DNA from 4 places in the Sphingomonas psychrotolerans genome. Region 3 is predicted to be linked to each of the others. Evidence: predicted binding sites of a transcription regulator. Region 3 holds the regulator's gene; each other region holds the start of a gene.
What was found. Region 3 encodes LexA, which represses DNA repair genes until DNA is damaged. Its sites were predicted from a motif close to GTTCCNCNCTTGTTCT; they were not measured.
Positions count from the first base shown of each region.

Region 1: a site for LexA is predicted at 930-945, ahead of CVN68_RS16810 (ribonucleoside-diphosphate reductase subunit alpha). Genes of this name have one in related genera too.
Region 2: a site for LexA is predicted at 5,572-5,587, ahead of rmuC (DNA recombination protein RmuC). Genes of this name have one in related genera too.
Region 4: a site for LexA is predicted at 1,431-1,446, ahead of CVN68_RS23760 (DUF6771 family protein). Genes of this name have one in related genera too.

Region 1 is NZ_CP024923.1:3,671,556-3,680,061, reverse strand. It holds gene CVN68_RS16815 (amidase) at 1-412, opposite strand, end outside; gene CVN68_RS16810 (ribonucleoside-diphosphate reductase subunit alpha) at 1,048-2,961, shown strand; gene CVN68_RS16805 (endonuclease domain-containing protein) at 3,032-3,496, shown strand; gene CVN68_RS16800 (DUF2171 domain-containing protein) at 3,655-3,921, opposite strand; gene CVN68_RS16795 (hypothetical protein) at 3,990-4,313, shown strand; gene CVN68_RS16790 (hypothetical protein) at 4,310-4,531, shown strand; gene CVN68_RS16785 (hypothetical protein) at 4,528-4,845, shown strand; gene CVN68_RS16780 (ribonucleotide-diphosphate reductase subunit beta) at 4,851-5,915, shown strand; gene CVN68_RS16775 (hypothetical protein) at 5,944-6,435, shown strand; gene CVN68_RS16770 (GIY-YIG nuclease family protein) at 6,670-7,020, opposite strand; gene CVN68_RS16765 (ETC complex I subunit) at 7,392-7,673, opposite strand; gene hrpB (ATP-dependent helicase HrpB) at 7,701-8,506, opposite strand, start outside.
Region 2 is NZ_CP024923.1:906,053-914,558, forward strand. It holds gene CVN68_RS03915 (NAD(P)H-hydrate dehydratase) at 1-1,402, shown strand, start outside; gene CVN68_RS03920 (class I SAM-dependent RNA methyltransferase) at 1,393-2,595, shown strand; gene truA (tRNA pseudouridine(38-40) synthase TruA) at 2,586-3,326, opposite strand; gene fmt (methionyl-tRNA formyltransferase) at 3,323-4,222, opposite strand; gene recR (recombination mediator RecR) at 4,307-4,903, shown strand; gene def (peptide deformylase) at 4,968-5,495, shown strand; gene rmuC (DNA recombination protein RmuC) at 5,599-7,008, shown strand; gene CVN68_RS03950 (tetratricopeptide repeat protein) at 7,223-7,951, shown strand; gene CVN68_RS03955 (META domain-containing protein) at 7,958-8,506, opposite strand, start outside.
Region 3 is NZ_CP024923.1:1,427,420-1,435,925, forward strand. It holds gene CVN68_RS06340 (aspartate/glutamate racemase family protein) at 84-779, shown strand; gene trpD (anthranilate phosphoribosyltransferase) at 897-1,892, shown strand; gene trpC (indole-3-glycerol phosphate synthase TrpC) at 1,889-2,659, shown strand; gene moaC (cyclic pyranopterin monophosphate synthase MoaC) at 2,656-3,123, shown strand; gene CVN68_RS06360 (PilZ domain-containing protein) at 3,269-4,237, shown strand; gene CVN68_RS06365 (molybdopterin molybdotransferase MoeA) at 4,279-5,463, shown strand; gene lexA (transcriptional repressor LexA) at 5,521-6,198, shown strand; gene CVN68_RS06375 (ComEC/Rec2 family competence protein) at 6,181-8,328, opposite strand; gene gltX (glutamate--tRNA ligase) at 8,408-8,506, shown strand, end outside.
Region 4 is NZ_CP024923.1:265,699-269,694, reverse strand. It holds gene CVN68_RS24250 (helix-turn-helix domain-containing protein) at 1-60, shown strand, start outside; gene CVN68_RS24370 (helix-turn-helix domain-containing protein) at 89-364, opposite strand; gene CVN68_RS01255 (hypothetical protein) at 444-1,130, shown strand; gene CVN68_RS23760 (DUF6771 family protein) at 1,226-1,390, opposite strand; gene CVN68_RS22925 (hypothetical protein) at 1,647-2,237, shown strand; gene CVN68_RS01245 (hypothetical protein) at 2,273-3,996, opposite strand, start outside.

The DNA of each region.
Region 1 (8,506 bases), 2.2 Mb from region 3:
CCGCACCCTCGGCACGCAGCAGCGCCACCATCGGCGCGTCGCGCCCGGTGCGGTTGTCGGCCAGCGCGAGGCTGCCCGCGGTGGTCGGCAGTTCCTTGGTGTCGATATTGTCCTTGATCAGCACCGGAATGCCGTCGAGCGGCCCTTTCAGCGTGCCCGCCTTGCGCCGCACGTCGCTCGCCCGCGCCTGATCGAGCGCGTTGGGCGAGATCGCGATCACCGAACGCAGCGTCGGGCCGTTCTGGTCGATCGCCTCGATCCGGTCGAGATACGCCTGGGTCAGCCGCGCGCTGGAGGTGCCGCCCGCGAGCATCGCACGGAGTTCGTCGATCGACTTCTCGGCGACGTCCACGGCTCCGTCCTGCCCCGTCGCGGGGGCGCTCGCCATCAACGCCAGTGCCAGCAAGCCCATCCGCATGCGCCGTCCCCCCAAAAATCAGGCGCATAGTCCTAGAGCGCAACACCCATGCCGAAAAGTCCCGGGTGCATTCGCGCCAACTCGCACCCGGCCCTGTGCCGGGGTGACGCGTGAAGCGGGCGCGGTGACCGCGAGGATCTTGCCGGTCGCTCGTCGAACGACTGCCGGCGGCATATCGCGAAGGCGCCCGCCGATCGCCCGAACACTACCCCCGAACACTACCCATTGTGTCCACCGATTCCTCCCCGGAATATTTTTTCGGTTCGCGCTGTGTTCTCTTGCCTTTCAGGGACCCGAGGATTGACCATGCGTCGCAGGTTCGGGGCCACTGCGAGCCGAGTCATTTTAGCGATGAACCGTTTGGTAAAGGGCTGATTTAACCCCTTGTGCCCGGACTCGGTTTGGCACAATCTGTAGTGGTAAGACTAAGGGGCAGGCTCAAGCACTGGTAGAAGCACCCCCGCATACCCATATGCGGTGAGGCTCTGTCGTGCCCGGCTGCCGGCGCTGAGTTCGTTTTTTGTTCTCGCGCGAAGCCGTGGCGATGACTACTATCGCCGAGCCGCCCCGAGTCGCACCGAAGCCTCCCGGAAGGAGGCGCGTGCAGAGTCGAAAAAGGGTCGGATGACATGGAATTCAGGGACACGGAAAACAGCGTGAACGACACCGTCGCCGAAGCCCCCGCACCTGCCGAAGCCAAGGCAGCCAAACCGAAAAAACCCGTGCGCGATTCGCATGCGGTGAACCCGCGCGCCTGGCCGCTCGAGGTCGATCACAGCCGCGACGCCTTGCTCACCGAATTCGGCAAGGAGACGCTGAAGGACCGCTATCTTCTCCCCGGCGAGACCTATCAGGATCTCTTCGTCCGCGTCGCCTCGGCCTATGCCGACGATGCCGCGCATGCCCAGCGCATCTACGACTATATCTCGAGATTGTGGTTCATGCCCGCCACTCCGGTCCTGTCGAACGGCGGAACCGGCCGCGGCCTGCCGATCAGCTGCTTCCTCAATTCGGTACCCGACAGCCTCAACGGCATCGTCGACACGTGGAACGAGAATGTCTGGCTCGCCTCGCGCGGCGGCGGCATCGGCACCTATTGGGGCAATGTCCGCGGCATCGGCGAGCCGGTCGGCCTCAACGGCAAGACCAGCGGGATCATCCCCTTCGTCCGGGTGATGGATTCGCTGACTCTCGCGATCAGCCAGGGGTCGCTGCGCCGCGGTTCGGCCGCCTGCTATCTCGACATCTCGCATCCCGAGATCGAGGAATTCCTCGAAATCCGCAAACCCTCGGGCGATTTCAACCGCAAGGCATTGAACCTCCACCACGGCGTGCTCATCCCCGATGCGTTCATGGAAGCCGTCCGCGACGGCGCTGAATGGTCGCTCAAGAGCCCCAAGGACGGCTCGGAGCGCGCCAAGGTCGATGCCCGCGCCTTGTTCCAGAAGCTGGTCGAGACGCGCCTCGCGACCGGCGAGCCGTACATCGTGTTCGCCGATCACGTGAACTCGAACATGCCCAAGCATCACCGCGATCTCGGCCTCAAGGTCTCGACCTCGAACCTGTGCAGCGAGATCACCTTACCCACCGGCAAGGATCATCTCGGCAATGAGCGTACCGCGGTGTGCTGCCTGTCCTCGCTCAACCTCGAGACGTGGGACGAGTGGAAGGACGCGAAGGGCTTCATCGAGGACGTGATGCGCTTCCTCGACAATGTGCTGAGCGACTATATCGAGCGCGCCGAGCCCGGCATGGAGAAGGCCGCTTATTCGGCGATGCGCGAGCGCTCGGTCGGTCTCGGCGTGATGGGCTATCACAGCTTCCTGCAGGCGCGCGGGCTCTCGTTCGAGGGTGCGATGGCCAAGTCGTGGAACCTCAAGATGTTCAAGCACATCAAGGGGCAGGTCGACGAAGCCTCGATGCAGCTCGCGGTCGAGCGGGGCCCTTGCCCCGATGCTGCCGACATGGGCGTGATGGAGCGGTTCAGCTGCAAGATGGCGATCGCGCCGACCGCGAGCATCTCGATCATCTGCGGCGGCACCAGCGCGTGCATCGAGCCGATCCCGGCCAACATCTACACCCACAAGACGCTGTCGGGCAGCTTCTCGGTCAAGAATCCGTATCTCCAGAAGCTGCTCAAGGAGAAGTCGAAGGATTCGGACGCAGTGTGGAACACGATCCTCGAGCAGGGCGGCAGCGTCCAGCATCTCGACTTCCTCTCGGCTGAGGAGAAGGATTGCTACAAGACCAGCTTCGAGATCGACCAGCGCTGGATCCTCGAGCTCGCCGGCGACCGCGCGCCCTATATCGATCAGGCCCAGTCGCTCAATCTGTTCATCCCGGCCGATGTCGAGAAATGGGACCTGCTGATGCTCCACTTCCGCGCATGGGAGCTCGGCATCAAGTCGCTGTATTATCTCCGCTCGAAGAGCGTCCAGCGCGCCGGCTTCGCAGGCGGGGTCGAGGCCGACAACACGATCGAGAAGCCGCAGTTCAATCTGGGCGAGAGCACGGACTATGACGAATGTCTGGCGTGCCAGTGAGGTGGCAGGGGTAGGTCACCCAGGATCGCTCAAATCTCCCTCTCCCCTTGTGGGAGAGGAGTGCAGGGTCGTGCATGCCCCCGGCATGCACTCAACAGCGCGGGGCGCTGTTGACCCGGCACTGGGCCCGCGCGCGAAGCGCGTGGGAAGGGTGAGGGGGAATGCGGCGGGCCTGACCAAACGGCAGTTGCTTCCTGCCACTACACCTACGCGCTCGCGCGCACTGCGTCGTGATGCCGGTCCGGTGGAGAGGTTACTCAAAGCGGCGCTCCCTGCGGCGAAGTTCCGCCATCAAGTGCCGTTTGGCCCCTATCACGCCGATTTCTGCTCGCACGCCGCAAAGCTGATCGTCGAGGTCGACGACGCGATGCACGCGAACCGTCGCGATCACGATGCAATGCGCACCGCCTTTCTCAAAGCGGAGGGCTACCGCCTGCTACGCTTCTGGAACAATGATGTGATGACGAATATCGAAGGCGTGCTGGCGGAGATCGCCACGAATTTGCCGCCCGAATTGCGGGGAAGCTTCGCATGATACGTCCCCCTCACCCTTCCCACGCCTTCGGCGCGGGCCCCCTCCCTCTCCCACAAGGGGAGAGGGAGGGAGTGACTCCCAATTCCCTCTCCCCTTGTGGGAGAGGGAGGGAGGCGCGCAGCGCCGGAAGGGTGAGGGGGACTCGCCTTGAGGCTAGATCACCCCGCCTCTTCTTCCTCGAAGCTGATCGCCACATCGGCGTTGGCGCTGAGCCGCACCTTGTCGCCCTCGACCTCGGCGACCAGCCCGAGCGAGATGAAGTGATGGTGCCCGGCATGCGAGCCCTCGGCGCCTTCGATCTCCGCGCCGCTGTCCTTCTTGGTCAGCTTGATCCGGTCGCCCTCGACATGGTCGACGGTGCCGACATGGACGCCGTCGGCGCCGATGACTTCCATATGTTCCTGAATTGCACTGGTATCGGCCATGGGGTTGCTCCTTGGGTTGGTTCGGCTCGGCAACGCACAAGCGCGGCGAACGATGCAGGAGATAGGAAATGAACCCTCTGCGTAACAGTGCCGCGCTCGCCGCATGCGCGCTGCTCGCCGCATGCGCGACCCAGGTGAGCAGCGGCGTGAACCCCCAGGCGCCGGGCTTCCTGCTCGGGCTGTGGCACGGCTTCATCTTCCCGGTGGCGTGGTTCCTCAGCCTCGTGATGCCCGACGTCGCCCTCTATGCCGTGCCCAATAATGGCGGCTGGTATGATTTCGGCTATTTCCTCGGGATCGTGGTGTTCGGCGTCGGCGCCAATCGCGGCCGGAAAGTCGTCTATCGCGACCGCGTGATCCGCGAGCGCACCAGAGTGATCGACCACGAATGACCCGCAGCCTCGCCTTGATGGCCGGACTGGCCGGCGCCGCGGGCGCGCTCGGGCTGACGACCTTGGTGCGTCCCGGCCTCACCCGCCGCGCGCTGCGCCTGCCCGATGCAGAGGCGACCGGCTATGCGTTGCGCATCGCCGGCATGATGCTGTTCGCGCTCGGCCTGTTCCTCGGCGGCTTCGCGGCCGTCGCGACGATGATGGAGGCGGCGGCATGATTCGCGTCTTCAGGAACTCCGATGTTCGGTCGATGGTCTGCGGGTTCGTCGGGGTTATACTCTTCCTTGCGATATCCGACCTCGCCGGGTTTAGCGCCTGGTTGCGCGCGGCCCCGGTCGCTCAGGCCGTTGTTCGCGTATTTGCTGTTCTGCTTTTCGGCGCCGGCGGCCTCGTTCTGTTGATCTGGCCGAAGCTCGATGGGCCGCGTGCACGACCCCTGTTCTACCGCCTGCTTGGTGCCTTCATGCTCACCATCGCCCTTGCCCACGCCACGATCCTGTTTGGCGATCCTCTTAATATTCGTCCGGAGTAACCCGCATGTCCCTTCTCGAAGCCCGCAAGACCTACAAGCCGTTCGAATATCCCTGGGCCTATGAGTTCTGGAAGCGCCAGCAGCAGATCCACTGGATGCCCGAGGAAGTGCCGCTCGGCGAGGATTGCCGCGACTGGGCGCAGAAGCTGTCGGATCACGAGCGCAACCTGCTCACCCAGATCTTCCGCTTCTTCACCCAGGCCGATATCGAGGTGCAGGATTGCTACCACGAGAAATATGGCCGCGTGTTCAAGCCGGTCGAGGTCAAGATGATGCTCGCCGCTTTCTCCAACATGGAGACGGTGCACATCGCGGCGTACAGCCATCTGCTCGACACGATCGGCATGCCCGAGAGCGAGTACGGCATGTTCCTCGAATATGCCGAGATGAAGGACAAGCACGACTATCTGCAGCAGTTCGGCGTCGATAATGACGAGGACATCGCCAAGACGCTGGCGATGTTCGGCGGCTTCACCGAGGGGCTCCAGCTGTTCGCCAGCTTCGCGATGCTGATGAACTTCCCGCGCTTCAACAAGATGAAGGGTATGGGCCAGATCGTGTCGTGGTCGGTCCGCGACGAGAGCCTCCACTGCGAGGGCATCATCCGCCTGTTCCACACCTTCACCCGCGAGCGCGACTGCCTGACCAAGTCGGTCAAGTCCGACATCATGGACATGTGCCAGACCACGGTCCGCCTCGAGGACGCGTTCATCGATCTCGCCTTCGAGCAGGGCCCGGTGACCGGCATGACGCCCAAGGAGATCAAGAAGTATATCCGCTACATCGCCGACTGGCGGCTGGGCCAGCTCGGCCTCAAGCCGATCTACATGATCGACGAGCACCCCCTCCCCTGGCTCGCGCCTTTGCTCAACGGCGTCGAGCACGCCAATTTCTTCGAACAGCGCGCGACCGAATATTCGAAGGGCGCGACGCGGGGCAGCTGGAACGAAGTGTGGGATTCGTTCGACAAGCGCCAGAAGGCCAAGGTCCCGGCGGCGAACGAGGATGCGGGCGACGCGGCGGATGCTGGCGGGGATATGTTCTCGAAGGCGGGAATCGCGGCGGAGTAGGCGCGCTCCGGTAAAATAGGAAACTGACATGCTCACGGAAGCTAGTGCCGCCTTGGCCAGCCTTAGCGCTGCAATGGATATTGCTAAGGGCATCCAAGCTCTTGACACTAATGCCAAGGTCAAACTCGCAACTATCGAGCTCATGGAAAAGATACTCACAGCTCAACAAGAAGCCTTCGCCGCGCAGCAAGCCCAAGCGACACTCTTGGAACGCATCCGTAAACTGGAGGCAGACGCCAACCGGGTTAGCGATTGGGAGCAGGAGAGAGCGCGCTACGAACTCAAGGAGTTTCCGACGGGCGCGATGGCTTACGTGCTAAAGGGGAATGTCTCAGACGGCGAGCCGGGGCACCGCATATGTCCCGCCTGCTATCAAGACAGTCGAAAATCTATTCTGCAAACGATCTCGCGCGGAAGGGGCGGAGAAGTAGTAGATTGTCCCCGCTGCGAAGTCAGGCTTACCCTCGTGGAGTCGGCGCCAATACGCATCGACGCCTCTAGAACAAGTGGCTACTACTAAGAAATCCCGTCACCCCGGCCTTGTGCCGGGGTCCACTGTGCCACCCGCCACACCGCCAGCGGCTTCACCGCAAGGTCGTTCCCCGCAGGGTTCTCTCGCTCGATCTGCGCTTCTGGCCACGTCGCCAGCGCGCCGTGCCGTCGCATCCGTCTTACCTCGGCGCACCGTGGATCCCGGAACAAGTCCGGGATGACGATGGGAAGGATGGCAAGCGACGCCCCAACACCCAAACCGTCACCCCGGCCTTGTGCCGGGGTCCACCAAGCCGCCCGTCACACCCCCAGCGGCGCCAGCCCCAGCCCCGACCGCAAGGTCGTTCCACGCCGGATTCTCGCGCTCGATCAGATTGCGCTTCCACTCGCGCCGCCAGCGCTTGAGCCGCTTCTCCCGCGCGATCGCGCCTTCCATCGACTCCCCGGTCTCGAACCAGACCAGCCGGTGAATGCGGTAGCGTTTCGTGTGCCCGTCGAACGCGCCCTCGCGATGCTGGATCATCCGGCCGACCAGGTTGGAAGTCACGCCGACATAGAGCGCACCATTGCAGCGGTTCGCGAGGACGTAGACGCAAGGCGTGCCCTCGATCATCGGCCGCACAGCCTGCCGCCCGCTGACTCCCGGCAAAAGGCCAGGGTGACGGTCAGGAGCGGAGATCGCACCACTTCGGACGCGCTTGCCCCGGCAGCCCGCCCACGCACTACCAATGTTGGATTTCGCCTGATACGCCGAAGGCGACTCGCACCGGTCCGCTCTTTGGCATCGTCGACAAAAGCCCGCGCGAAACATCCGCGCCCCGCGCGCGCCCGGCAAACGTGCAGACATCCACCGGCCAAAGCAGCGACACGCTGTCAACCTGGTGTCAACTTCGGCGTTTACTTGTTCCGCGTTCCCCCTCGGAAAGCGATCGCAATCGCCGAACGCCCCGATTCCGCGCGACGCGAGTGCGCCTTTCCCTCCGCTCAGCGGAAATTGTCGGCGTAGGCCTGCAGCTTGAGTTTGCGCTCCGGCGCCGGCACCACGTGATAGGCATAGCCTTCGCGCTCGGCATGCGCCTTCGCCGCCTCCAGCGTCGGAAAGCCGATGCGGATCTGGTTCGACGTGTCGCCGCCGCCGTTCCAGCCGGTCAGCGGATCGGCTTCCTGCGGAGTCACGGACTCAAGCTCGAGCATCCATTGATCGGTGCGGGCGCGGCCCGACTGCATCGCGTTCTTCGGGCGCTGATAGATACGGGCAGTCTTCACCTGGGCCTCCTTGTGACCTCTGCGCCTCTAACGCGCCGCGGCGTTCCTTGCATCAGCCTTTTTGGTCTTGAGCGTCGCCGAAGCGCTCGCCGGATCGTCGGGCCATGGATGCTTGGGGTAGCGCCCGCGCATCTCCTTGGCCACCGCCACCCAGCTCCCCGCCCAGAAACCGGGCAAATCGCGCGTCGTCTGGATCGGACGCCCCGCCGGCGAAGTCAGGCTCAGCACCAAAGGCGTGCCGTCGCCGAGCATCGGATGCGCGGCGAGCCCGAACAACGCCTGCACCCGCACTTCGACGGTCGGCCCCGCCTCGGCGCCATAATCGATCGCATGGCTCGATCCGGCGGGCGTCTCGAGCCGCGCCGGCGCCAGCCGGTCGAGCGTCTTCTGTCCGTCCCAGCCGAGCAGATTGTGCAGCGCCTGGGTCAGCCCCTCGGCCGCCACGGCATCGAGCCGGCGCTTGCCGTCGAGCAACGGCGGCAGCCAATCGTCGAGCCCGGCGAGCAAAGCCGGATCCTCCAGCGCATCGATCCCGGCGAACCGCGCCCGCAGCCGCAATGCCTGCGCAGTCTCGGACCAAGGCAGCAGCGCAAGGCCATGCGCGCGCACCGCCTCGAGCAGCAAGGCGGCGGTGTCGACCGGCCCGCTATCCGGCCCTGAAGACAGCCGCAGCGCCCCCAGCCGCCGCTCGCGCACTGCCTCGACCCGCCCGGTGGCGGAGTCGAAGCTGGCGCTGCGCCGCGTCTCGATCCGCTTGCCGAACAGCGCCTCGATCGTCGCATAGTCGATCTGCGCCGCCGACAGGATCCGCGCCCCCGCGGCCATGCCCTGCG
Region 2 (8,506 bases), 520 kb from region 3:
GATCCCCTCGGGCGCTCCGATCGTCACAGCCGCGGAAATGCGCGCGGCCGAGCAAGCCGTGTTCGCCAGCGGCGTCTCGCAGGATTCACTGATGGAGCGGGCAGGGGCCGCAGTCGCGCGCGAGACTGCGCGCTTCGCGACAGGCCGCCCGATCCTCATTCTTGCGGGGCCAGGCAACAATGGCGGCGACTCCTATGTCGCCGCGCGCCTCCTGCAGAACGCGGGGCATGACGTCAGCCTCGTCGCCACCGGTGCGCCCGCACCCGGTGCCGCCGAGCGGATGCACGCTTTGTGGCACGGCCCGACCAGCTCGCTCTACGCCGCACGCCCACGCCCGGTGCTGGTCGACGGCCTGTTCGGCACCGGCATGACGCGCCCGCTCGAGCGCGGCCTCGCGGCGGTGTTCGCCGATCTGTGCAAACAGGCCGAGTTCACGCTGGCGATCGATCTGCCCTCGGGGATCCACGCCGATACCGGCGCCGATCTTGGCGCGCCGCGCGGGATCGACGTCACGCTTGCGCTCGGCGCGCTCAAGCCCGGGCATTTGCTCGACATCGGCCTCGAGCGGTGCGGCAGGGTCTTGCTCGCCGATATCGATATCCCGGTGCACACCCGGTGGCGAACCGTCACACGGCCCCGGATCGACACGCCCGGCGCACACAGCCACAAATATAGCCGCGGCCTCGTCGCGGTGATCGAGGGTGCCATGCCCGGCGCCGCGCGCCTCGCCGCGCGTGCCGCGATGGCCGGCGGCGCGGGCTATGTCGTGCTCGCCGGAGATCGTCCGTGGGGTGAGGGACCCGATGCCCTCGTCCGCCGCGAAGTGCGCACAGCCGAGGATTTGAGCGAATTCCTCGGCTGGGACCGCATCGACGCGATCGTGCTCGGACCCGGCCTCGGCCGCGATCGCCGCGCCGAGGCGTATCTCCGCGCCGCTTTCGCCGCCCCCAAGCCCTTGATCCTCGACGGTGACGCGCTGACCCTGCTCGGCACCGACGCCGCACGCTGGCTCGAGACTCGCGCCGCGCCGACCTGGATCACGCCGCATTCGGGAGAGTTCGACCGGATGTTTGCCGGCGTGGGCAGCAAGATCGATCGGACGCTCGCCGCCGCCGCCGAAGCGCGCGCGACGATCGTTCACAAGGGCGCCGACACCGTGATCGCCGCACCCAAGGGCGAGGTTCGCCTTCTCGCCCACGGATCGCGGTGGCTCTCCACCGCGGGCACCGGCGACGTGCTTGCCGGGCTGCTTGCCGCGCAGGTGGTGCAAAGCGGGAAGGGGGTGGCGCCTGCCGAAGCCGCCGTCTGGCTTCACGCCCGTGCCGCGCAACTTGCGGGACCGGCACTGATCGCCGATGAGCTGATCGGACATATTCCCGGGGCGATTTCAGAATGTCTGTGAACGACGACAAGGTTCTCCGCGTCGCGGCGCGTGGCGAAGGCGTCACCGGCGACGGCCGCCATGTCGCCTTCGCCGCGCCGGGCGACCGTATCACGCCGGAAAACGCGGTGATCCCCGGGCCGCACCACCAGACGCCGCCGTGCAAGCATTTCCCAGAGTGCGGTGGCTGTCAGCTCCAGCACCTCGACGACGCCAGTTGGTCGCAGTTCATCACCGATCGGGTGACGAGCGCGCTCGCGGCGCAGGGCCTCGCGGCCGAGATCCGCGCACCCTTGCTCTCGCCTCCCAACACGCGCCGCCGGGCGACGCTCCATGCCGAGCGCCGCGGCCGGCAGGTCCGGCTCGGCTTCACCCGGCAGAACAGCCACGAGCTGATCGACCTCGAGGAATGCTGGATCCTCGCGCCCGAACTGTTCGCCTTGGTCGCGCCGCTCCGCGGCATGCTCGCCGCGTTGATCCCGGGCACGCGCCGGATCAACGTCCATCTCGCGCGGACCGATCAAGGTCCCGACGTGTTGATTGATGGGCTCGAAGCCGAGGGCCTCGCCGCCGCCGAGGCGCTGAGCGCCTTCTCGCATCGCCACCATCTCGCCCGCCTGTCGATCGACGAAGGCTTCGGCCCGGGCGCGCGCTACGAGCCCGAGCCGGTCACCGTGACGCTGAGCGGAGTCCCCGTGCCGCTCCCGCCCGGCAACTTCCTCCAGGCCACGCCCGAGGGTGAGGCGGCCTTGGTCGCCGCAGTGCAGGAGATCGCCGGCGGTGCGAGAACGGTCGCCGATCTGTTCGCCGGCCTCGGTACCTTCACTTTCGCCTTCCCCAAGGCCAAGGTCTATGCCGCCGAAGCTGCCCGCGACCCGATCATGGCATTGAAGGCCGCGGTCGGGCTGGCGGGGCGCACGGTGTTCGCCGATCATCGCGACTTGTTCCGCCGCCCGGTGACGGCGAGCGACCTCTCCAATTTCGACGCGGTGGTTCTCGATCCCCCGCGTGCGGGCGCGCGCGAGCAGGTTGTCGAGATCGCCGCTTCCAAGGCGCCTATTGTGGCGTATGTATCCTGTAATCCCAGCACTTTCGCACGCGATGCTGAAACCCTATCTCAGGCCGGTTATCGCCTCGACTGGGTCCAACCGGTCGGTCAGTTCCGCTGGTCGACCCATGTCGAGCTCGCCGCGAAATTCAGCCGTCAGGGATAATCCGCGCGCACGAAGAACAGACCGTCGGGCGGGGCATTGAGCCCGAGCCGGGCCCGGTCCCGCGCTTCGAGCGCATCGCGCAGATCCGCGGCGCGCCACTTCCCCTGACCCACCAGCCCGAGGCAGCCGACCATCGAGCGCACCTGATGGTGGAGGAACGAGCGCGCTGAGGCATGCACCAGCAACCGATCGCCTTCGCGCGTGACATCGAGCCGATCGAGCGTCTTGACCGGGCTCGCGGACTGGCAATGCGCCGAGCGGAAGGTGGTGAAGTCGTGCCGCCCGACCAGCAATTGCGCCGCCGCATGCATCGCCGCGGCGTCGAGTTCGGCCGGGATCCGCCACGCCAGCCCCTTTTCCCAGGTCAGAGGCGCGCGTCGGCAGACGATGCGATATTCGTAATGCCGCGCCAAGCACGAGAAGCGCGCATGCCAGTCGTCGGCCACCGCCACGCAATCGAGCACCGCTACGGGATGGGGCCGCAGCCGTGCGTTGAGCGCCTCCATCAGCCGAAAGGGGCCGATATCGCGCGCAATATCGAGGTGCGCACGCATGCCCAGCCCGTGTACCCCCGCATCGGTGCGCCCCGCCGCGTGGACTACTGCCTTCTCGCCGATGATCGCGAACGCCGCGTCCTCGATCGCCTGCTGGACGCTCGGGCCATGATCCTGCCGCTGCCAGCCCATGAAAGGCCGGCCGTCATATTCCACGGTGAGCGCGAACCGCGTCAAAGCCGGGTGCCTTCTGGAATCGCGAAGCCGCGCAGCAACTCGGCTGACGTCATGACGCCACGCCCCGCGCGCTGGACGAGGACGGGGCGGATCGCGCCTTCGCCACAGGCGATCGTCAGGCGATCGTCGCGCACCGTCCCGGGTTCGCCGCTTTCTGTGATCGCCTCGGCCGCATGCACCCGCACGCGTTCGCCGTGCACTTCGAAAAAGGCCCCCGGCGCCGGGTTAAACGCGCGCACCTGCCGCTCGACTTGCTCGGCCGTCTGCGAGAAATCGAGCCGTGCCTCGGCCTTGTCGATCTTGGCGGCATAAGTGACGCCGTCCACCGGCTGCGGCACTGCCGGATAACGGTCGGTATCGCCGAGCACCTCGACCATCAGCCGCGCCCCCATCGCGCTCAATTCGGCGGTCAGTTCCCCCGCCGTCTTGCCAAGGATCGGGGTCCGCCCCTCGAGCCGCACCGGGCCGGTATCGAGCCCCGCCTCCATCTGCATGATCCCCACGCCGGTCTCGGCATCGCCGGCGAGGATCGCGCGCTGGATCGGCGCCGCGCCGCGCCAGCGCGGCAGCAGCGAGCCATGGACGTTGAGGCAACCCAGCCGCGGCGCCGCGAGCACCGGCAGCGGCAGGATCAGCCCATAAGCGGCGACCACGGCGACATCGGCGCCCCATGCCGCAAAGTCGGCCTGTGCTCGCGGCTCGCGCAGGCTGAGCGGCGTTCGCACTGCGATCCCCAGCGTTTCGGCCCGCGCATGGACCGGGGAGGGGGCGACCTTGCCCCGGTTTCCGCGCCGCGGCGGCTGGCTGTAGGCTGCAACCACGTCGTGCCCCGCCTCGGCCAGAGCGTCGAGCACCGGGACGGCGAAGTCGGGGGTTCCCATGAAGATGATCCGCATGGACTGCCCTTATCAAATCGTCATCCCCGCGATAGCCAGGATGACGGAATTTGCTTCTTCGAACGCCGGCGCTATCTCTCCCTGATGGCTTCCCCAGAAATCGAGGCATTGACTCAGGCACTCTCCCGCCTGCCCGGACTCGGCCCGCGCTCGGCGCGGCGGGCGGTGCTCCATTTGCTCAAGAAACGCGAGACCGCGCTCGACCCCTTGCTCTCGGCGCTGACCACAGTCAGCCGGCGGCTCAGCACCTGCGGGATCTGCGGCAATGTCGACACCAGCGATCCGTGCGCGGTCTGCGCCGATCCGCGCCGCGACACGCGATCGCTCTGCGTCGTCGAGGATGTCGCCGATCTCTGGGCGCTCGATCGCGCGCGGCTGTTCCCGGGCAAGTTCCATGTCCTCGGCGGCCGGCTCTCGGCGCTCGAAGGCATTCGCCCCGAGGATCTGCGCGTCGACAGCCTCGTTCGCCGCGTCGCCGCGGGCGGAGTGGACGAAGTCGTGCTTGCGATGAACGCCACGCTCGACGGCCAGACCACCGCGCATTATCTCGCCGAGCGCCTCGAGACCTATCCGATCCGCATCACCCAGCTCGCCCACGGCCTGCCCGTCGGCGGCGAACTCGACTATCTCGACGAAGGCACCCTTGCCCAGGCCCTCCGTGCACGCCGACCGATTGCCTGAAGCGATAAAACCAAAATGACCTCCGACGCTTGCGACCAAAGCGCCATCCGACTATTTTAGGCCAATGGCCATTCTACCCATCATCGAAGTTCCCGATCCGCGCCTGCGCCTTCTCTCCGAGCCCGTTGAGCAGGTGAACGACGAACTGCGCGATCTGATCGCCGACATGTTCGATACGATGTACGACGCCCCTGGCATCGGCCTCGCCGCGATCCAGGTCGGGATACCCAAACGCGTCATCGTCATGGACCTGCAGGAGGAGGAAGATGAGGAGGGCAAGCCGATCCGCGCGCCGCGCGTCTTCATCAACCCCGAGATCTTCGACCCCGCCGAGGAGCAGTCGGTCTATACCGAAGGCTGTCTGTCGATCCCCGAGCAGTTTGCAGACGTCGAACGCCCCGCGCGCTGCCGGGTCAAGTGGCTCGACGAACAGGGCGCGGCGCATGACGAGATATTCGAAGGACTGCTCGCCACCTGCATTCAGCACGAGATGGACCATCTCGAGGGAATCGTCTTCATCGACCATCTATCGCGCCTCAAGCGCGACATGATCCTCAAGAAGCTCGCCAAGGCCCGCAAAGCCGCGGCCTGACGCCACTCCCACGCTAACCGTCGCTCGGGCAGGCGGCCGGGTGACGACTATTGCTCTCGACTCGCTCTCCGGCTAAGTTCGCTTTCTGTTCCGGGAGGCATGGTTGGACTCGCTCGCACTCATCGTGATCGTCGTAGCGCTGCTCGGCGGCCTCGGCCTGGGCTGGTTCCTCGGCACCCGCGGAATCGCCGAAGCCCGCGCCGAGCGCGACAGGCGCGAAGCTGACTTCAAGGCGGCAATCTCCGACCTCGTCGTCGCCGAGGAGCGGGCCAGCCAATTGCCCGCGCTGCGCGACGAGAACGCGGCGCTGCGCGACGAACGCGACGAGGCCCGCCTGCAGCTCACCGAGCTTCGCACCAGGGCCGAAGCCTTTGAGGAGCGGCTGGCCGAGTTCAAAGATGCGCGTGAAGCAATGGCAGGCCAGTTCCGCGAGGTGGCCAGCAATATGCTCGGGGAAACCCAGAAGGCGTTCCTCGAACGCGCCGAGGCCCGCTTCACGCAATCCGGCGAGCAGAACGAAGTAAAGATGAAGGCACTGCTCCAGCCGGTCGAGTCGACTCTCAAGCGCTATGAGGAGGGCCTCCAGCGCGTCGAGAAGGATCGCAACGACAGCTATGGCGTGCTGCGCGAGGCAATCACCGAAGTGAAGGCCCAGCTGGGCGAGACGCGCACCGAGACCGCCAAGCTGGTCAATGCGCTGCGTGCGGCGCCCAAGACCCGCGGTCGCTGGGGCGAGCAGCAATTCCGCAACCTGATCGAGATCGCCGGACTCTCGGGCCATGTCGATTTCGCCGCCGAGGTTTCGATCACGACCGAGGACGGCACGCTCCGCCCCGACTTCATCATCCGCCTGCCGGGCGATCAGCAGCTCATAGTCGATGTGAAGTGTGTCTTGGATGCCTATCTAACTGCAGCGGAAAGTACGTCATCGGAGGAGCGGCAGGCGGCCTTGGTGGCGCATGCCAGGGCGGTGCGCAATCATGCCGATGCGTTGTCGCGGAAGGCCTATTGGGCGCAGTTCGAAAAGGCGCCCGATTTCGTCATCATGTACATTCCCGGCGACAATTTCCTGTCGAGCGCGCTCGAGGTCGACATGGAATTGTGGGAGCGCGCTGCGCGGAACCGCGTGATCATCGTCGGCCCCTCCGGCTTCCTGCCGCTCGCGCGCACCGTCGCGGCGATGTGGCGGCAGCAGAAGCTCACCGAGGATGCGCGCGAAGTCGGAAAGCTCGGCAAGGAGATGTACGAGCGCCTCGCCACCGCTGCGACGCATCTCAAGCGCGTAGGCGGCGGGCTCAACAGCGCGGTCGACAATTACAACAAGTTCGTCTCGAGTTTCGAGGGCCGGGTGATGGTCTCGGCGCGGCGCTTCCAGGCGCTCAACGTCGATACCGGCAACGCCACGCTCGACAGTATCGACAGCGTCGACGTGGTGGCCAAGGCGCCCGTGGTCGAGCTGCTCCCCGCGGCCGGTCCGGCCCCGGAGGCGTCCGAGGCACAGGCGGCCGAATAACGCCCGCTGTCGCGATACCGTCACGCGACGCTGCCGCCGCCCTATCTCAAGCGGATATGGCGGTATCGCCAGACAGCGAACACTTCCGCATCTACCACCAGTTTGTCACCGATCCGCACGGGCTGGTGCGCGAGATGCTCGATCCCTTGTGAAGATCGACACTTGCTTGTGCGCGTCAGGCCGATAGCTTCCTCCCCTGAACGGGGAGTTCGCCATGATTCGAATGCACTGTCTCGCGCCGCTGGCACTGATCGTGGTGAGCCCGGCATGGGCGCAGTCGCTGCCGCCCGCGCCGCCAGCCTCGCAGGACGCCCAGCCGTCGCCGGAGGAAGTGGCGCGCGACGCGAAGCTCGGTGCGGCGATCCAGGCGGTCGAGGCCGGCAAGGCCGCCGAGGCGACCGCGATCCTCGAGCCGCTGCTCGCCGAATATGAGAAGCTCTATGCCGGCGAGAAGCGCAAGATCTACTGCGCACACAATCCGGCGCAGGCGCTATTCTATATAGCGGGGGCGAGTGCCGCCAAGCAGGACGCGATCGCGATCGATCCGGGCTGGTGCACCGCTTTATGGGGACGCGGCTTCGCGCTGATCGATCTCGGTCAGATCGATGCCGCGGTCCCGTTCCTCGAGCGTGCCGTCGCGCTGTCGCCGTCGCATGCGCATTATCTGTCCGAGCTGGGCTATGCCTATCAGGCGCAGAAGAAGTGGCAGCTCTCCCACGATCTGTATTCCCGCGCAGCCGCGGCGGCCGAAGGGGAGCAGGGCGACCAGCGCAAGCGCTCGCTGCGCCGCGCCTGGTTCGGCATGGGCTATGACCTGATCGAACTCGGCCGGCTCGACGAGGCCGAAAAGCTGTTGAACCGGTGCCTAGAGCTCTTTCCCGACGATCAGAAGATCAAGAACGAGCTCAAGTATATTCGCGATCAGCGGGCGAAGAAGAGCTGAACCGCCTCAGCGCCTGCGTTCGGGCGTCAGCGTCATCGTCCGGCCCGCGGCATTGGTGAGTACCAGCTTGCCCGCTCGATTGCGGCTCACCGTCAGCTTCTCGGCGAACAGGCCGAGGATCGCCGATTCCTGGACGTTCTTGACCCGCTCGGTGCACGCCATGCGCGTGGTCGCCAGCGCGCCCGCGCTTAGCCGGCCGCGTACGAAGCCGTAGCTGCCGTTGAAGCGGTTGCAGCTGGCATTGCCCGAGATGTGCCCGTCGCGGAAAGTGACGCTTGGCGCGGTCCCGCGCGCCACCGGCCGGCCCGACAGCGCCTCGATGCGCCACGCGCCCTCGATCGCGCTGCCGCGATCCGCCGGATCGGTCACGTCGCCGCCGCAGCCCTGATAGGTCCGCCCGTCTACCTTCACCGTCACGGTGTCCGAATAGCTGCGGTCGCTCATCCCGTCGGTGCAGAGCTTGTGGACGGTATTTACGTTGATCCGCCGCGTCTGCCACATCTCGCCGGCGAAGCCGTGGATCACCCGCGGCGTCTTTACGGTTACCGTCCGGCG
Region 3 (8,506 bases):
GCGCGATTGCGCCCCTCCGCTAGGCCGCAGCGTTCTGTGCGGCCTTCATCAGGGTCCGCCGATCCCGCTCCGGAGCACACGCAATGCGAATGATAGGCCTGATCGGCGGGATGAGCTGGGAAAGCTCCGCCGAATATTATCGCATCTTGAACCAAGGGGTCCGGGACCGCCTCGGCCCGACGGCGTCGGCGCGTTGCCTGCTCTGGTCGTTCGACTTCTCCGAGATCGAGGCGCTCCAGCACCAGGGCGATTGGCAGGGGCTGATCGCGCGCATGGTCGATGCCGCCCGCCGCCTCGAAGCCGTCGGCGCGGAGATGCTGCTGATCTGCACCAACACCATGCATCGCATGGCGCCCGAGGTTCAGGCAGCCGTGCGCATTCCCTTGCTCCACATCGCCGATCCCACCGCAGAGCGGATCAAGGCCGAAGGCTTCGGCAAGGTCGGGCTGCTCGGCACCGCCTTCACGATGGAGCACGACTTCTACAAGGGCCGGCTTTCCGAACGACACGGCCTCGAGGTGATCGTCCCCCGCGATGCGGACCGCATTACCGTCCACCGGATCATCTATGAGGAACTGGTCGCGGGAAAGGTCATCGCCTCGTCGCGCGACGCCTATCGCGCCGTCATTGCCCGGCTGGTCGAGGACGGGGCCGAGGCGATCATCCTCGGCTGCACCGAGATCATGCTGCTCGTCCGTCCGGAGGACAGCCCGGTGCCGCTCTTCGATACGACCCGGATCCATGCGGAGGCAGCGATCAGCGCAGCACTGAATAGCTGAACCAGCACGGTCAGGGTCGAAAGCAGACTCTCCCAAATCCGCTGGCACAGTCGGACTTGGGCCCGCCCCCATCAGGATTTGCTCGACTCAGCCGCCCGCCCTCGGGATAGAGGCGCGGTGACTGTCTCCACGCTCCTCCCCGACCCCGCTTCGCCACTCGCCCGCGAGAGCGCGGCGCAGGCCTTTGCCGACATTCTCGACGGCAGCGTGCCCGAGGAAGCGATCGAGCAGTTCCTGATCGCGCTCAGCATCCGCGGCGAGACCAGTATCGAGATCGCCGAAGCCGCGCGCGCGATGCGTGATCGGCTGATCCCGATCACCGCGCCCCATGGGGCGATCGACGTCTGCGGCACGGGCGGCGACGGCCACCACACGCTCAACGTCTCGACCGCGGTCAGCCTCGTCGTCGCTGCCTGCGGCGTGCCCGTCGCCAAGCACGGCAATCGCGCCGCATCGTCCAAGGCCGGCGCGGCCGATACGCTCGAGGCTTTGGGCCTCGACCTCGATCGCGCCGCCGCGCGCGCCGAGGAGAGCCTGCGCGAACTCGGCATCGCCTTCCTCTTCGCCCAGCATCACCATCCCGCATTGGCGCGGATCGGCCCCTTGCGCCGCCGCATCGGCCGGCGAACGATCTTCAATTTGATGGGCCCCCTCGCCAATCCGGCGCACGTCACCCGTCAGCTGATCGGCATCGCCCGCCCCGATTACGCGCCGATCTATGCCGAAGCCTTGCTCCAGCTCGGCTCCGAAGCGGCCGCGGTCGTCTCGGGCGAGGAGAATCTCGACGAACTCTCCACCGAAGGCGCCAGCATCGTCGTCAATGTCGGCAGCGCGCGACTGCCGACGCGGATCAGCCCCGAGGACGCCGGCCTTCCCCGTCACCCGCTCGCGGCAATTCGTGGCGGCGATCCGGCCTATAACGCACTCGCGCTCCGCCGCCTGTTGCTCGGCGAGACCGGCGCCTATCGCGACGCGGTGCTGCTCAACGCCGCCGCCGCGTTGATGGTCGCCGGCCGCGCCGACAATCTGGTCGACGGAGTCGAGGAGGCCGCAGAGGCGATCGACGGCGGGCTTGCCAACGGGCTGCTCGATTGCTGGATCGCCTTCGCATGAGCACGATTCTCGACAAGATCCTCGCCACCAAGCGCAGCGAAGTCGCCGCGCGCCGTGCCGCGCCGGCCACGCACGGCGAGCCCTCGCCGCCGCGCGGCTTCAAGGCCGCGCTCGATGCCAAAGTCGCGGCGGGCGGCTATGGGCTGATCGCGGAGATCAAGAAGGCCAGCCCATCCAAAGGCCTGATCCGCTCCGATTTCGATCCCCCGGCACACGCCCGCGCCTATCAGGCGGGCGGCGCCGCCTGCCTGTCGGTGCTCACCGACCAAGAATATTTCCAGGGGCATGAAGACTATCTGATCGCGGCGCGCGCGGCATGCGAGCTGCCGGTGATCCGCAAGGATTTCATGGTCGATCCCTGGCAAGTCGAGGAATCGCGCGGGATCGGCGCCGATGCGATCCTGATCATCGTCGCCGCGCTCGACGATGGCCAGATGGCCGAGATCGAAGCGGCGGCAATCGATCGGAACATGGACGTGCTGGTCGAGGTGCACGACGCAGACGAACTCGAACGCGCGCTCCGCCTCGAGTCGCGGTTGATCGGAGTCAATAATCGCAACCTCAAGACGTTCGAAGTCGATCTTAAGAAAACTTACGAACTTGTCCGCCATGCGCCGAAGGACTGTACCTTCGTCGCCGAATCGGGGCTCACCAGCCGCGCCGATCTCGATGCGATGGCCGAGCATGACATCCGCTGCTTCCTGATCGGCGAGTCGCTGATGCGGCAAGCCGATGTCGAGGCGGCGACGCGGGCGTTGGTCGGATGACCAACCTCACCCATCTCGATGAATCCGGCGCCGCGCACATGGTCGACGTCGCCGGCAAGCCCGTCACCGCGCGCGAGGCTGTCGCCACCGGGCGCATCACCATGTCTCTCGAGGCCGCCGCCGCGATCCGCGCTGGCGCCGTCAAGAAAGGCGACGTCCTCGCGACCGCGCGCATCGCCGGAATCATGGCTGCAAAGAAAACCGCCGAGTTGATCCCGCTCTGCCACCCGCTGCCGCTCACCCGCGTCGCCGTCGATCTCGCCCCCGACGAGACCGGCGTTACTGTCACCGCCACTGCCGCGACCGAAGGCAAGACCGGCGTCGAGATGGAGGCACTCACTGCCGCCAGCGTCGCGCTGCTGACTCTCTACGACATGGCCAAGGCGCTCGATAAGGCCATGATAATCGGTGACATCCGCTTGCTCGCGAAGAAAGGCGGCAAGTCGGGCGACTGGACCGCCTGATCCGCCGGAACGCGGGCATATTGTTGCGCTGGCGCTCGCATCGCTTTTCCCGGACCTGAATTAGGGATTCTACAACCGCGTAAATTAACCCCGCTTTCAGCCCCGCTAATCAAGGTCGCCCGACGACCGGGGTGGAAAATTGGCGATGATTCAAGCACTCAGGTCCGCAACCATTTTCTCGCTGTCGTCCGGGCCGCCGCGCGCCGTGCAGCATCAGCCCGATGCGCATGCCGCGTTCGATGCCGCCTTCCTCGTCGGCGAATCCGAGCGCTTTGCCTGTTCGCTTGGGCGGCTGTCGTCCGCGGGTGCCACGCTCCAGATCCATGCACAGCTCGCCAAAGAGGAACCGCTGCGCCTCGAAATGGCGAGCGGCCAGACCATAAAGGGCAAGATCGACTGGTGCGCGGATGGCGAGATCGGTTTTCTGTTCGACGATCCGATCGACATCATCAGCACGCTTGCGCGCACGCTGGCGAATCTGCCCGCCGAGCGCCGCTCGATGCCGCGGGTCGAGATCCACCAGCTCGTCGCGATCCGCTGCGGCAACAAGGTCGAACACGCCCGCACGCGCAACATCTCCTATGGCGGCGTCGGCATCGACACGAAGCTCGCGCTTGCTGCCGGCGATCCGGTTCACCTGACTTTCGATGCGCTGCGCCCGCTCGACGGCGTTGTTCGCTGGGCGCGGGACGGTCATGCCGGCATCGCCTTCAACGAAGAGCTGGGCTGGCAGACGCTGATGCCGTGGCTGCGCCATGCCCAGCGCGCGCAGACCAGCGCCACCCCCGCCGCTCCGGCGCCCACGCCGCTCAACCCCGAGAGCGCAGGCATGATCCCCGACAAGCACGCGATCCGCCTCGATGCGCCGGCCAGCATCCGCGAAGGCGTGCGCTGGTGGAATGCGCGGGTCCGCGGCCTCACCGCGCATCTCGTCGAGCTGGAGACCCGCGCCATATTCGCTCCCGGCGCTCAGCTCTGGGTGTCGCTCCCCGAGATCGGCGGCGCACCGGCCAATGTGATCGAGACGGTGCACAATCGCATCCTCTGCGAGTTCCGCCTGCCGCTGCGCCCGCGCGAGTTGAGCCTCGTCTCCGCGAGCCAGACCCCGCGTTGAGCCCTTGCGCCGGGCGCGCTTCCCGGCACAAGGCTGACGCGATGACCACGCTCCTCCCCCTCGCCCAGGCCTGGTCGCGCCTGCGCGCGCTGACCACCCCGCTGGCGATCGAACGCGTCCCGCTCGCCTTGGCAGCCGGCCGCTGGGCAGCGGAGGACATTCACGCCCGGCGAACCCAGCCGAGCGCCGACCTCTCGGCGATGGACGGCTATGCGATTCGCTTCGCCGACCTGCCCGGCCCGTGGCGGGTAATCGGCGAGAGCGCGGCCGGGCGCGGCTTCGCGGGCGAGACGAATGCCGGCGACTCGGTCCGCATCTTCACCGGCGCCCCGCTGCCCGCGGGCACCGACACGATATTGATTCAGGAAGAGGCGAGTCGCGAAGGCGACACTCTCCGCCTCGCTGGCGAAGGCCCGCCCAATTCAGGGCGCAACGTCCGCCGCCGCGGCCTCGACTTTTCGGAAGGCGACTTGCTCATCCGCGCGGGCGAGCGCCTCACCCCCGCCCGCCTCGCACTCGCCGGCACCGCGGGCCATGGCGAACTCGCGGTGCGCCGCAAGGTACGCGTCGCCATCGCTGCAACCGGGGACGAACTGGTCGCGCCGGGCGCGCCGGTGGGTGAAGCCCAGCTCCCCGAGACCAACCGCTTGATGCTCGCGGCACAGCTCGCCGACCTGCCGGTCGATCTGATCGATCTCGGCATCTTGCCCGATCGCCAGGAGGCGCTGAAAGAGGCCTTCCGCGCCGTCAATGCCGATCTGCTGGTCACCAGCGGAGGTGCGTCGGTGGGGGATCACGATCTCGTCCGTCCCGCGCTCGAGGCCGCCGGCGCCAAGATCGATTTCTGGCGGATCGCGCTCCGCCCCGGCAAGCCGATGATGGCGGGCACACTCGGGGATACGATCGTGCTCGGTCTGCCCGGCAACCCGGTCTCAGCCTTCGTCACGGCCTTGCTCTTCGTCCGCCCGCTCATCGCGCACCTCGCCGGCGCCGCCGATCCGCTGCCCCGCACGCGCACCGCGACGCTCGGGGAACCGCTCGCCGCCAATGGCGAACGCACCGATTATCTGCGCGCCGAACTCCGCGACGGTCGCGTCCTCGCCTCGACGCTTCAGGACAGCGCGATGCTCCAGGCGCTCGCCCGCGCGTCGTGCCTGATCGCCCGCGAGCCCCATGCTCCGGCCGCACAGACGGGCGAAGCGGTGGAAATCCTCGACCTGGCTTGACAAGCCACCGGAACATTGCATAAACGTTCCTTGTCTGTTCTGGACAGGAGGATCTGGATGCTCACGCGCAAGCAGCACGAGCTCATCTGCTTTATTGCCGATCGGTTGGCCGAGACCGGCGTTTCACCTTCGTTCGAGGAAATGAAGGAAGCGCTCGATCTCAAGTCCAAGTCGGGCGTGCACCGGCTGATAAGCGCGCTCGAGGAACGCGAGTTCATCCGCCGCCTGCCCAATCGCGCCCGCGCGCTCGAAGTGCTGCGCGTGCCCGAACGCGGTGGCGAGGCGAAGAAGCCCGTCGCGGCCAAAGTTGACAAATCGAGCTCGACTCCCGCAACTTTGCCCAGCCCGGCCAACGACGTGGTCGAGATCCCGCTCCATGGCCGTATCGCCGCGGGTACGCCGATAGAGGCGCTCGAAGGCTCGACCATGCTTCCCGTCCCCGCCGCCTTGCTCGGCGCGGGCGAGCATTATGCGCTCGAGGTGGCTGGAGATTCGATGGTCGAAGCGGGCATTCTCGACGGCGACTATGCGCTGATCCGCCGCACCGAGACGGCGCGCGACGGCGAGATCATCGTCGCGCTGATCGACGATGCCGAGGCGACGCTCAAATATTTCCGCAAGGAAGGCGCGATGATCAGGCTCGATCCGGCGAATCGCGATTACAGTGCCCAGCGCTACCGCCCCGATCAGGTGCGCGTGCAGGGCAAGCTCGCGGGGCTATTGCGGCGCTATTGATCGACCGGGCGCCCGTTGCGCGCTGCCGGGCGCAGTGAAGGGCGGTTGTACGGTCAATGGATCCAGCCACGGGTGCGATCCGCCGCCGCGGACGGTTCGAACCTTGGTGTCGGCGAGGGTGATTGCCACCCCGCCGGTCTTCGCCAGCGTATCGCGGTCGAGCTTCAACCATTGCGGCGAGCAGCCGGGCGGCAGGCGACGCTCGCTCACCACGACGTCGGCGGTCCGGCACGCCGCGATCATCTCACGCCACGGCACCAGATAGCCACTTCGTGTGGCGAGGACTCGCCAGCGCCGCGCGCCTGCCGGAACTTCGACCATGCACAGATCGGGGCTGCATCGCGCGCCCGGCACCTCGGAGAGCAGGAGGAGCTGATCCTCCTCCGCGCCGCTATTCTCGCCGAGCATCGCGCGGGTATAGTCCCCCGCACGATCGCGCAGCAGCGCCATTTCGCCGTTCACCATCCGAATCGCCAGATGGCGGCCGTCGCCGGTGACAAGCAGGTCGGGCGGCGGCGTTAGCAACGCCCAGCCCAGCCCGATCGCGAACGGCAACGCGCCCGCCCAGCGGACGCGAGTGCGCCACAAGGCGATCCACAGCCCTCCCGCCACGATCAGCGCATAGGCGCCTCCCGGCATCGCCGGCAGTGCCGCCACCGCGCCCGGCGCGGACGCCGTCACGTGCGCCAGCCACAACAACAGATCGAGCGCGCGCGCCGTGAGCCACCAGACCGGCGCACCGATCCCTGCAACGTCCAGCGCCAGCGCCAGCGCCTCAAGCGGCATGATCACGAAGGTGGTCAGCGGGATCGCCACGATATTGGCGAGCGCGCCGTAGACGCCGGCTTTGTGGAAGTGGAACAGCCCGATCGGCATCAGCGCCAGCTCGACTGCCACGCCGGTGAGCAACAGCGAGCCCAGCCCGCGCAGCAATCGCCGCCCGCGCCCCTCCTCGCGCCGCTTGAACCAGCCGCGCACCCGCGGACTCTCGTGCAGCGCGACGATCGCCGTTACCGCGGCAAAGCTCAGCTGGAAGCTCGGACCGGCCAACGCCTCCGGCCAGAGCAGCAGCACGACGAACGCACCCGCCGCCACCAGCCGCAGCGTGATCGCCTCACGCCCGAGACTGAGCGCGAGCAGAACTAGCAACGCCGCCGCGCACGAGCGGATCGTCGGCACCTCGGCGCCCGTCAGCAGCGTGTATCCCACCGCCGCCAATGCCCCCGCTCCTGCCGCCACCAGCGGCAATCGCCAGCGCAAGGCGAGTGTCTGGCTCAATGCCAGCAGCCGCAGCACCAATAGCATCGCCGCGGCAGTGACGGCGGTGACGTGCAGCCCGCTCACCGAGAGCAGATGCGCGAGGCCGGAGCGCCGCATCGCCTCCGAATCCTCCTCGGCGATCGCCCCCTGGTCGCCGGTTGCGAGCGCGCTGGCGATCCCGCCACCGCTGCCCGCGATCCGCGACTGAATATGGCTGGAAAGTCGCGTCCGCAGGTCCGCGCCAGGGATGTCCGCAGGCGCGACGATCTCGACAGGCGCGAATCCTTTCCCCGTTGCGCCCAACCGGGCGAACCACGCGACGCGCTCGAAATCATAAGCCCCGGGCACCGCCGCCGCGGGCGGGGGCATCAGCCGCGCGCGCAGCCGGATCACCGCACCGCGCGCGATTTCCGCCGCCGCATCAGCAGTAGCGAGATTGACGCGTATTCGCGGCGGAAGATCGGCATGTCCGAGCGGCGCCAGCGTCACGCGCACCATGTCGCGCGCGGGCAATTGCTCGACTCGTTCGACCCGCGCCGTGACAACGACCACTGCCGGCCGTGCGAGGACCGGCGCGGCAACCCGTTCGCTCCGCCACCAGATCAGCGCGCAGCCCGCGGCCAGCATAATCCCCGCAATCGCCACCACCCGCGGCGCCCTGCCCCCACCGGGAAGCGCTATCGCCACCAATCCCAGCGCGAGTCCGCCGAACGTGAATCCGATCCATCGCGCCGCATCGGGCAACAGGAACCACGCTGTGATCCCCGCCCCCAGCATCACCGGGAGCCACAGCACCAACTGCTCGCGCTCGGCCTCCAGCCAACCCTCGATGCGGGAAATGCCATGGCGAAGCGCCGCCCTCGCCCCCATTTGAAGGGCGGGCAACCCCGTGCTAGGGGCCTCGGCGGCTGAGCTGGCCATCGATTTTCAAGTCTGGGAGCACGCGCGGTTGAGCGCAACAACGGAAACCGGCGCCGGCAAGGCCGTCGTCACGCGCTTCGCGCCTTCGCCTACCGGGTACCTCCATATCGGGGGCGCGCGCACGGCG
Region 4 (3,996 bases), 1.2 Mb from region 3:
GCCCGTCAGCTTAAAATCGGGCGTGGCAGCGTTTATAGGGCTCTAGCGGACGCCGCCTAACCATCCGGTACGCCCGCTCCGTAAGGCGCTACCCTTCGTCAGCCCGTCTGGGCGGAAGGGGAACAGAAGCGATCAGCACATCCGGCTCTAAGCCTAGCGCCCGGACGAAGTCGGCGAACTCAACGAAGTCGAGTCGGCGTTCGCCAAGCTCCACTCTCGATACGAATTGCTTATGCAGCCCCAACCGTTCCGCTAGGCTTTGCTGGCTTATGCCCAACTGCTTCCGCCGTTCCAGAAGCGTGACGATAACGGCCCTATAGCGGTCGTCATTGAATCCGGGGCTGGTCGTTCGCCTTACGGGCATGAACGAGCCTGTCCACCATCTTGCAAAAGTCACAAAAACTGTGACAACGCGTCCCTGTCGTTGGTGGGGGGGAGATAAAATGATGTGGGTGCTACTTGGCGCTGTGCTGGTCATTCTCGCGGCGATCGGGACGATGCTCGCAAGCTCCCTGTCAAAGGGTGTCGAAGAGGCTAGGGCGAGTGAAGCTAAAAAAGTAGCAAGCCTATCTCTGATCGAAGGCTTCAAACCGGCAATCGTCTACGAAGGCGCACCGGCCAACTACGGCGTCGCTATCGATCCTGGCTCTAGCAGGTTTGCCATCGCCATCCCCGGCGCGAAACCCCGCCTGTACCACTTTAGCCAGTTGGTAGCTGCGGAAGTGGACCGTGACGGGGAGACGATCACCACGACCAAGGGCAAGATCGACACGCAAGGTGCCGCCTTTGGAACCCTTCTAGCTGGCCCGGTAGGCGGTCTGCTCGCCGGGGCTAAAACAAGCTCCACGTCTCATTCGACAACGATCATCACGAAGCTGTCGCTCAAGCTCTTCGTGAACGACCTCCACTCTCCATGCTTCGAAATCCTGTTCGGCGGCGGGATCGCGGGCAGTGAGCCGGTCAACGATGCCATTCGCAATCTTGATGATTGGTACGGCCGGTTCCGCTCGATCATCGCCGATCAGCAGCGCCAAGGGCCAGTTGGTCAGAAGGCGGATGTCGTTCAGCACGATGCGCCAGCCCCTAAGCCCGTTCAGCTTGGTTGGGCAGCACGAACGTTCGGCGGCTAAGCCAAGCCGAAGACTCAGATAATTGCGCCCAACGTCGCAGGATTGCGTTTACAGCCGACGCTAAAAATATCGAGAAACGTCGCACTTGCAACTAGTTATAGCGCTAGCGGCAACTGGTCCGCAGCGTCCGCTGGTGCCGGGTTCAGTTGCTCCACAATGGATCGGGCAAGCTCCTGCGCGGCACGTTCCCTCATCCGTTCGTCAGCTACGGTTATTCCGACGCGCGCCCAACCGGGCGCAGCCAGGATCGCGGACGCCATAACGGCTGGATTGGGGGCGAATCGTTCCATGCCCCTAAATAGAACATAAAAGGAACGCTAGGTAGGGAGAAGTTTTAGACCTGCAAACCATCGCCGGTTGCAAACCGCATCGTCGGGTTCCAGACGGTTCATGCGTTGCGGAGGACAACGAAGGCACATGGCACGGATAAAGATACCCTCAGACGTTCAGGCTGATATCCTGACTGACTGCCGGCGAAGGTGCTGCATCTGCTTTGGACTTAATCGAGACACTCGTTTGAAAAGTGGGCAGATAGCTCATCTAGATCACGACAACAGCAACAACGTTGAAACCAATCTAGCATTTTTATGCCTAGATCACCATGATCAGTACGATAGTGTAACATCACAGTCCAAGAAAATTACGATTGCAGAGGTAAAAGCTTTTAAACTAGAACTCAGTACTAGCCTTGCTTCCGCATTCGCCCAGCGCGTCCACTTCGGAGAAATCCAGACTCCGCCACGCGATCCCTATGCAGGTCAATACCTGCGTCTCGGCGCCGGCACCGATAGCGCGGACCTGAGTCTAATACCGCTTCCCGATAGTGTAGAGGGGTACCCTAGGTATTTCGTCACCGGGATGGCCATTCGAACAGTGGCTGGTGGGCCAAACATGGGATTTCTAGATTTTGAAGGCATCATGTATGACACCGGCGTTATTATCTTTGAACGAAAAAGCAGTGGCTTTACCGAAGCCAAACTAGCGCGGACCTGCCTAGAACTTGATGGTAAAGGCAAGTTAATTGTAGATGAGGATAATACCCTTGGGCTTTATGGGTTCAACGTAAGCTTTATTGGTCAATATGCAAAGGCGGGGAGCGATAGATAGATTACGGGACATGGTGTCGTCAAAGTGCGCTCTCCTTAGGGATAGTCATGCCTTTCGATCCGTTGCCCGCTCGACACTAGGCCTTTCGAGCTAAGATAGGCGACCAGCGCGGGCCGTTTAAGCTGCCTGTGGAGCTCTTGCGCGGTCATGCGGGCCGCTTCACTGACGTTCTTTTTTCGAACCTCTTTGACGCCCTCTAGGAACAGAGCTTCTAGCGCCGCGATCACCGCCTTTGCGTGCGCCGGCAGCGGCTTATCATCAGCCTTTCCCCAATCGCTGATCGTGGCGCTCGGAAAGGTGTCCCGCAGGAGCGTTCTGGCATCGATCCGAGTGCTCGCGACGATGTAGACATTGCACTCGCCGGCCACCCCATTGAGACTGTTGCGGGCGTTTCCGCGTAGGATCGCTTGTAGCATGTTGTGCTTAAACTCCCCGGCCCGGAGCGTCTTCATATCGGACGACGGAGCGTCCTCCGCTGGCAGGCCGGCGGCAGCCATTCCAAGAGCCTCATACGCTTCGTTTGGGTAGAAATAGGTTCCGATCACGACCACGTTCTTGATACGATTATAGGTGTTGGTGCCGTAGTGCCGCCCCCAATGGAGGTACTCGAAAGGCACGGTGCCGCCGGTTGCATCATCAAGGGCGGTACGCACGTCCAGCCCCGCATTCGCCTTATGGGAAATGATAAGCCAATGCTCTCGGCTTCCTTCCATTTGCTTTGCGATTTTGCGGTAGATGGCTCTGCTCGCAGTGGCGTCCTCAAGGACCTCCTTTCCGCAAGCTGTCTGCCACAGGTGAATGTGCAGATTGCGGTAGTCGGTAACGCTCGAAGGTAGGTGCACGACATTGCCACGATTCGCATGCAAGACGGTGTAAGTCTCTCTGACGCGACCAGAAGCATCGGTAATTATCGCGGGGGCAAAGTCCTCGGGGATTGGACGTGTCGATCCTACGAGCGCGCGGTCAAAACTCCCGCCAGTAGGCCGGATCAGAAGGTCCCGGCCGGCAGCGGCATGTAGCTTCTCGATGACGCCCATCTCCGCGGCAGGAACGCTGACGCTGCCTTCCTTGGTGAGGGTCATGATCTTCGCAAGGCCGCCCCCTAGCGAGGCGGGGACGCGGATTACACCCTTAGAGTCGGCGGTGCGGACTCCATCGATCATCATGGAAATGCGATGAGCCATATCGGCAAATCGACGATTCAAGAGCCCCGGCAGTCGTTGCAATGCGTAAAGCGTCACGGAGACTGGCTCGGCGAGCGTGAAGGACTCATCCCAAATCCGCAGAGCCCGAGGTTGACCGAGGAAATGGAAATCCCGAGCAGCGGTAAAAGACCGGTCATTCGTCCGGCTGATAATCATCTGCTGCGTCGTTAGGAGGACGGGAGCATTCTCGGCGTCGGGGCGGCCCAAGGCGTTAACGGCGTCGTCCCGCGTGAAACAGGCGAAGTCCTCGGGCCCGATGCCAAGGCGGCGAACGAGTCCCGCGATTTCATCCTTGGTCTTCAAGCCGATCAGGATACCGCCTGAGGGTTGGAAGCCTTTGGATTTCCATACCCTTACGAAGGAGGAAATGGCTTGGGTTTTTCCTGAGCCGGGAGGAAGAGAATTCAGATAGAATTTTGAAGGAAGATCACCGGAAAGGGCATCAAAGAACGTCTCTAGAAGAGCTCTTAGAGAAGCTCCCTCTTCATGAGAAACTTCATTTCCAAATGAAATAAGATCAGCAATCAAAAGATCGAATGATTCTTGAGCAAACG